Regions from separate parts of the Geobacillus sp. FSL W8-0026 genome, predicted to be linked through region 1. Evidence: a T-box and tRNA genes for the amino acid it is inferred to sense, from the RefSeq annotation. Region 1 holds a T-box; the other holds one or more tRNA genes.

Region 1 (3,381 bases):
ATGGAATAAAATTCTGCCCCTCTGCCTATACTGATGGACAAACACGTCTGGAAGTGAGGGGTATCACATGCTTTGCTTGCATGACATCTGGGTGAATTGGTTTGAAGGCGAAGAGAACGGATACAACGTCTGCCATTTTCACGAATGGCGCAAGGACGATCAAATCGAGCTGCTCGACCAAGTGCCGCTGCTAAAAGTGACCCCGGCTCTGTTCCATTATATCGAAAACAGTCTGTCTGATCTTCCCAAACCGTTGCTAGATGATGTGTATCAAAAGGCGTATGTGCGCAAAAACCATGAGCGCATTCCGTTGGATTATTGTTTCATTGTGACCGATGGGGCCGGCATTTTGGCGGTGGATACGATCGGCTACCATATTCCGATTCGCAAAAGCCGCCTGATCCCCCGGCAGGAACAGCTTGTCTATGAGATGGTGGCCGAGGCCGAAGAACGGGACTATCCGCTGCCCGAATACAACAAAGAATACCATATTTTATCTCCCGCGCCGGAACTGATGTGGGGGTTAACGCGCAAGGAGCGACAGCTGAAGCAGCTGCTGTTTATGGCGCTTGATCAGCTGTATTCGACAAAAAATGGCGCCGAAGTGCGGTATTGGTATACGGAATGGGCGCCGGAAAAATACGCCGATATTCAAAAAATGTCGTTTGAAGAAGCGTGGGCGCGGCTGTATGAAGAAACGAAGCACGGTTGGTCCAAGCGCCACGAGCAGCTATGCGAACACTTGATCAAGGGACAGCCGTTTTTCGAAAAGTTGTGGGAAATGGAGCAAGAACCAAAGGTGAATTAAAAACGGGCGAAGGCGCTTAGCGCCCGCCCGTTTTTTGTCCGGCGTTACCGCCGACGCCCAAGTCCCATGGCTTGCTCCATTTTGCGCACCATTTCCGCTGCCACCCGATTGGCTTTTTCCGCCCCTTCGTCCAACACGCGGTCAAGCTCCTCGCTTTCCATCCATTGGTGATATCGCTCTTGAATCGGCCGGAGCGTCTCGATGACCACTTGGGCGAGGTCGGCTTTAAAGACGCCGTACCCTTTTCCTTCGTATTGCCGCTCCAACTCCTCGATTGGCTGACCGGATAACGTTGAATAAATATGGAGCAAGTTCGAAATGCCCGGCTTTGCCTCCTTATCGTAGCGGATCGTCCCTTCCGAGTCGGTGACGGCGCTTTTGATTTTCTTCTCGATCGTTTTCGCGTCGTCAAGCAGTGTAATGTACGCTTTCGGGTTCGGGTCGGATTTGCTCATTTTTTTCGTCGGCTCGACGAGCGACATAATGCGGGCGCCGACTTTCGGAATGCGCGCCTCGGGAATCGTGAACAGCTCGCCGTACCGTTTGTTGAAGCGCTCGGCTAGATCGCGCGTCAATTCAATATGCTGTTTTTGGTCATCGCCGACCGGGACGATGTCGGTGTTATAAAGCAAAATGTCGGCGGCCATCAGCGGCGGGTACGTGAGCAGCCCGGCGCTGACCGCCTCTTTGCCGGCCGATTTTTCTTTAAATTGCGTCATCCGTTCCAGTTCGCCGACATAAACGAGGCACTGTAGCATCCAAGCCGCTTGAGCGTGCGCCGGCACTTCAGACTGGATGAACAGCGTCGCCTGCGCAGGGTCGATGCCAACCGCCAAATAGAGGGCGGCGAGGCGGCGAATGTTTTGCTGCAATTGGTCGGGGTCTTGTGGAACGGTAATGGCGTGTTGATCAACGATGCAAAAATAGCAGTTGTATTCATGCTGCAGCTCGACAAATTGCCGCAGCGCCCCGATGTAATTGCCAAGGGTGATAACGCCGCTTGGCTGAATGCCAGAAAAAATCGTTTTCATCGCTTTTCACTCCCTTAAACCAAAAATAAAAACGGTCCTTTCCCTCCCATGGATAGGGACGGTAGGACCGCGGTGCCACCCTACTTATTGCGCCCGTAGCGCAATCGCTTAGCCCATGCCTCACGCATGGCCTCCTGTAACGCGGAGGAACGTCCTCGCCTACTGCGTCGCCGGTTCGGCGGGAAGCTCGAAAGCCCATTCCATATGGCTAGCCGCTTGTTCGCACCGTCCACAAGCTCTCTGAAGGCATCGCCATATGTACTTTTCTTTCTCATCGCCCGATTGGTTTTCGATTTGCTTTATATTATACGGAAACCATTCAGCTGTTGCAACCTTTATTGCACGGCGTATCCGGCGGCGATCATCGCGAGAAACAGAAAGAGTCCGGACAAAAGAAGCGGATAAGTGACCGCAAAACGCCGTGGGCCGGGCGGTTGTGAGGCTTCCTGCTCCGCGGCCGCTTCTTCAAGATACCGCTCCGCCTTTGTCCCCGCGCTCTTGCGCCATTTTTGGAATCCATACGCAAATCCGCTGAAAAACCCGCGTTCATAAACAAACAAAAGTCCCCCCAATGACAGCGGCACCAAAGAGAGCAAAAAGGTGACGTTAATGAAGGCGACAGCCGTCCATGCCCCTTGCCAAGCGACGATGAGCGCACCGGTTGCCATCATGGCGGCGATGAGCCATCCGGTTCGAACCGCGGTCTGTTTCATCCATCCTTCCCCTCGCCTTGTTAGTCGTTGTCCTTATTTTATCATATCCCGCGTTCGTTTGGTTCGCGTTCGAAATAAGGTGGTCAACTTGGTTGACAAAATTATATCAAAAAACAGAAAGAAAAATAAAAACGGTCGAATCAGTCTGAATCAAGCGTTCGCGGCAGCCGGAGAAAAGTTATATTGTAAGCGATTTCCTAATCATTGACAGAAATTTTTTATTTACAAAGGGGACAAAACTAGGTACAATCCATCTTGGTAAGGATGCGGTGCTTCTTTTTGGATTACAAGTAATTCGAAAATTTTTATTTAAGAAAATAAAAAAATTCTTTTCAAGTATACTAACACGAGGTATAATAAAGCATGTAAGTACAATCTTCTGAAATCGAATCGTTCAGAAGATTTGTAATACAATACATAACCTTTAAAGGGGGGGTTTTAGTGAAAAAGCGATTTTCATTCTTCCTCGTCCTGCTTCTGGCGCTGTCGACGCTTTTAGCGGCGTGTGGCGGCAAGGACAACAACAATGCCCAAAGTGGTAAGGGCGATGAAAAACCGGCGGCAAAGAAGGAACAAGTGCTGAATTTGCTTGAAAATCAGGAGATCCCGTCGCTTGATTCGGCGCTCGCTACCGACCAAGTATCGTTTATCGTTTTGAACAACGTCATGGAAGGCTTGTACCGCTTAGGCAAAGACAACAAACCGGTGCCGGGAGTAGCGGAAAGCTATGAAGTGAGCAACGACGGCAAAACGTACACGTTCAAGCTTCGCAAAGACGCGAAGTGGTCGAACGGCGATCCGGTGACGGCGCACGACTTCGAATTCGCTT
Region 2 (3,381 bases), 1.6 Mb from region 1:
TTCTCGATGTCTTCCTTCACGACATCGGTAATCCGGCTGATCGTCGCTGGAGAATAAGCATTTCCTAGAATTCGTTCGATAAACTTGCCAATTTCCCGTGTACTCATGCCACTTTGATACATCCTAATGATGGCTTCCTCCAGCCAGCCGGTGTGGCGTTGATAAGGGGCAAACAACTGTGTTTGAAATTCCCCGTTTCGGTCTCTTGGAACCAAAAGACCCTCAATCCGGCCATATTGCGTATCTAGATTTCGCTGATAGTAGCCGTTTCTCATATTCGGCGTTCCAGCCTGTTCGATTTCGAGGAAATGTTTGATTTCTTCCCGCATAATCAGCTCTAATTTTTCCTTCACAAACTGACGAATGACGCTTTCCAGTTGATTTGCCCAGTCGACATTCGGTATATTTCTTTTAGACATAGGTAGGGTACTCCTTTCTCTGGAATGTGTTTTTGTCCAAATCAGAGAATACCCTACCTTTTTTCTTTTGATCTAGTAAAATGCTTTACACAAAATTTTATACATCATCCCTCCATAAATCGAAAGAAATGAACTAAATTTTGTTCATAAAAGCGGATTGTCATTTCCGATAAGTTTTTCACTCTGTTGTCTAACTGAAAATCATCGTACAATTCCTTCAAAGTTTTTTCTTCTAATCCTGCTCTTTGCATAACCCGTACTTTTGCCAATTTAATACCTCCCTTTAAGATTATCCAAATAAACATAATCCCAAAGGTATTTAATAGTACGGTGGAAATGCTATCTTTTTTGTCCACACGATTAGGCTTTGGCTTTAGCACGCTAAAAAACAAAAAAGCCAATGCTCTGAATTGCTCAAAGCATTGGCTTTAAAGGCTTTTGGTTATGTATGGTGCCGATGGTGGGAGTCGAACCCACACGGGGGGCTACCCCACACGATTTTGAGTCGTGCGCGTCTGCCAGTTCCGCCACATCGGCGCGACATCTACCATTATATCTTCTTAACTTTTGTTTGTCAATAAAAATTTATTCATTAGATGAAGGCGGCACCCGGATTCGAACCGGGGGTAAAGGTTTTGCAGACCTCTGCCTTACCACTTGGCTATGCCGCCCTAGTCAAAAGCGGAAGACGGGACTCGAACCCGCGACCCCCACCTTGGCAAGGTGGTGTTCTACCGCTGAACTACTTCCGCAACATTGGCTGGGGTAGCTGGATTCGAACCAACGCATCACGGAGTCAAAGTCCGTTGCCTTACCGCTTGGCTATACCCCAATGCCATTTTTCAAGGGCGACTAGTGGGAATCGAACCCACGCATGCCAGAGCCACAATCTGGTGCGTTAACCACTTCGCCATAGTCGCCATGATAAGAGTGGCAGGGGCAGTAGGAATCGAACCCACACCGGAGGTTTTGGAGACCTCTGTTCTACCATTAAACTATGCCCCTTTGTTTAAATGGTGGAGGGGGACGGATTCGAACCGCCGAACCCAAAGGGAGCGGATTTACAGTCCGCCGCGTTTAGCCACTTCGCTACCCCTCCAAGAATGGTGCCGACTGCAGGACTTGAACCCGCAACCTACTGATTACGATTCAGTTGCTCTACCAATTGAGCTAAGTCGGCATAATACAGATCAAAAAATGAACAGGTTCATTCTTAATATTTCATGGTGGCTCGGGACGGAATCGAACCGCCGACACAAGGATTTTCAGTCCTTTGCTCTACCGACTGAGCTACCGAGCCGTATGTTATTTTTAACTCGCTCGTTGATTGCTCTATGCCTCTCCCTCTACCAGCTGATTCAAAGATGCTCGATGCGTCGAGGCAACTCGCAGCAAACCCGATTATGCTGATGCTCGTCTCTACCGACTGAACTGCCTTATCCTTACTTTACCTAATTAAAGATGGCGGTCCCGACGGGACTCGAACCCGCGATCTCCTGCGTGACAGGCAGGCATGTTAACCACTACACTACGGGACCTTATTGGTTGCGGGGGCAGGATTTGAACCTGCGACCTTCGGGTTATGAGCCCGACGAGCTACCGGACTGCTCCACCCCGCGACGATAGAATTTCAATAAGGCGATGAACTTTGTTTTGTATGTTTTAAAGTGGTGGAGGATGACGGGATCGAACCGCCGACCCCTTGCTTGTAAGGCAAGTGCTCTCCCAGCTGAGCTAATCCTCCCCGAAGAAGTGACCCGTACGGGATTCGAACCCGTGTTACCGCCGTGAAAGGGCGGTGTCTTAACCACTTGACCAACGGGCCATGCTGATGGATAATGGCGGAGAGCAAGGGATTCGAACCCTTGAGGCGCTATTCACGCCTACACGATTTCCAATCGTGCTCCTTCGACCACTCGGACAGCTCTCCACGATGGCTCCGCAGGCAGGATTCGAACCTGCGACCAATCGGTTAACAGCCGATTGCTCTACCACTGAGCTACTGCGGAATCATAATAATATCCTTATCAAAGTGTGATTTGACCACGTAACTGCCCATCGCTGAGCCATTACTGAGAGATATCGCTTTAGACATTTATTATTATAATGATTCGTGATGAGCTGTCAAGGCCTTTTTCATTCCTTCAAAACTAGATAACCGTCGGAAGAAGCCGCGCTTCGTACTGTCTAGCTCCGGCCGCCATCGGCTCGCGACGCTTCGGTCCTGCTGTGGCGGCATAGCCTCCTCGCAGGCCCTCCAGCGCGTTTCGCCGATCAGCGGGCGGCCTGCGCTTTTCCCTTTAGGTTAAGCCCTCGATCGATTAGTATCCGTCAGCTCCACGTGTCGCCACGCTTCCACCTCGGACCTATCGACCTCGTCATCTTCGAGGGATCTTACTCGCCTAACGCGATGGGAAATCTCATCTTGAGGGGGGCTTCACGCTTAGATGCTTTCAGCGCTTATCCCGTCCGCACATAGCTACCCAGCGGTGCCCCTGGCGGGACAACTGGTACACCAGCGGTGCGTCCATCCCGGTCCTCTCGTACTAAGGACAGCTCCTCGCAAATTTCCTACGCCCGCGACGGATAGGGACCGAACTGTCTCACGACGTTCTGAACCCAGCTCGCGTACCGCTTTAATGGGCGAACAGCCCAACCCTTGGGACCGACTACAGCCCCAGGATGCGATGAGCCGACATCGAGGTGCCAAACCTCCCCGTCGATGTGGACTCTTGGGGGAGATCAGCCTGTTATCCCCGGGGTAGCTTTTATCCGTTGAGCGATGGCCCTTCCATGCGGAACCACCGGATCACTAAGCCCGACTTTCGTCCCTGCTCGACCTGTCCGTCTCGCAGTCAAGCTCCCTTGTGCCTTTGCACTCTCCGAATGATTTCCAACCATTCTGAGGGAACCTTTGGGCGCCTCCGTTACCTTTTGGGAGGCGACCGCCCCAGTCAAACTG

Evidence for each region. A T-box is a leader RNA that pairs with one kind of tRNA and senses whether it is charged. The one in region 1 lies ahead of trpS (tryptophan--tRNA ligase), so its partner is inferred to be a tRNA-Trp.
Region 2: it encodes a tRNA-Trp, which carries the amino acid that the T-box ahead of trpS (tryptophan--tRNA ligase) is inferred to sense. The anticodon was not compared.

The regions. Positions count from the first base shown of each region.
Region 1 is NZ_CP150194.1:2,733,880-2,737,260, reverse strand. It holds gene NST29_RS13735 (YjbA family protein) at 68-808, shown strand; gene trpS (tryptophan--tRNA ligase) at 853-1,839, opposite strand; T-box leader at 1,891-2,123, opposite strand; gene NST29_RS13725 (DUF3899 domain-containing protein) at 2,175-2,552, opposite strand; gene NST29_RS13720 (peptide ABC transporter substrate-binding protein) at 2,994-3,381, shown strand, end outside.
Region 2 is NZ_CP150194.1:688,876-692,256, reverse strand. It holds gene NST29_RS03585 (IS256 family transposase) at 1-419, opposite strand, end outside; gene NST29_RS03580 (hypothetical protein) at 524-688, opposite strand; tRNA gene NST29_RS03575 (tRNA-Leu) at 869-956, opposite strand; tRNA gene NST29_RS03570 (tRNA-Cys) at 1,020-1,090, opposite strand; tRNA gene NST29_RS03565 (tRNA-Gly) at 1,100-1,171, opposite strand; tRNA gene NST29_RS03560 (tRNA-Gln) at 1,177-1,251, opposite strand; tRNA gene NST29_RS03555 (tRNA-His) at 1,267-1,339, opposite strand; tRNA gene NST29_RS03550 (tRNA-Trp) at 1,351-1,424, opposite strand; tRNA gene NST29_RS03545 (tRNA-Tyr) at 1,434-1,518, opposite strand; tRNA gene NST29_RS03540 (tRNA-Thr) at 1,524-1,599, opposite strand; tRNA gene NST29_RS03535 (tRNA-Phe) at 1,644-1,719, opposite strand; tRNA gene NST29_RS03530 (tRNA-Asp) at 1,882-1,957, opposite strand; tRNA gene NST29_RS03525 (tRNA-Met) at 1,962-2,038, opposite strand; tRNA gene NST29_RS03520 (tRNA-Val) at 2,088-2,163, opposite strand; tRNA gene NST29_RS03515 (tRNA-Glu) at 2,173-2,244, opposite strand; tRNA gene NST29_RS03510 (tRNA-Ser) at 2,259-2,349, opposite strand; tRNA gene NST29_RS03505 (tRNA-Asn) at 2,354-2,428, opposite strand; rRNA gene NST29_RS03500 (23S ribosomal RNA) at 2,721-3,381, opposite strand, start outside.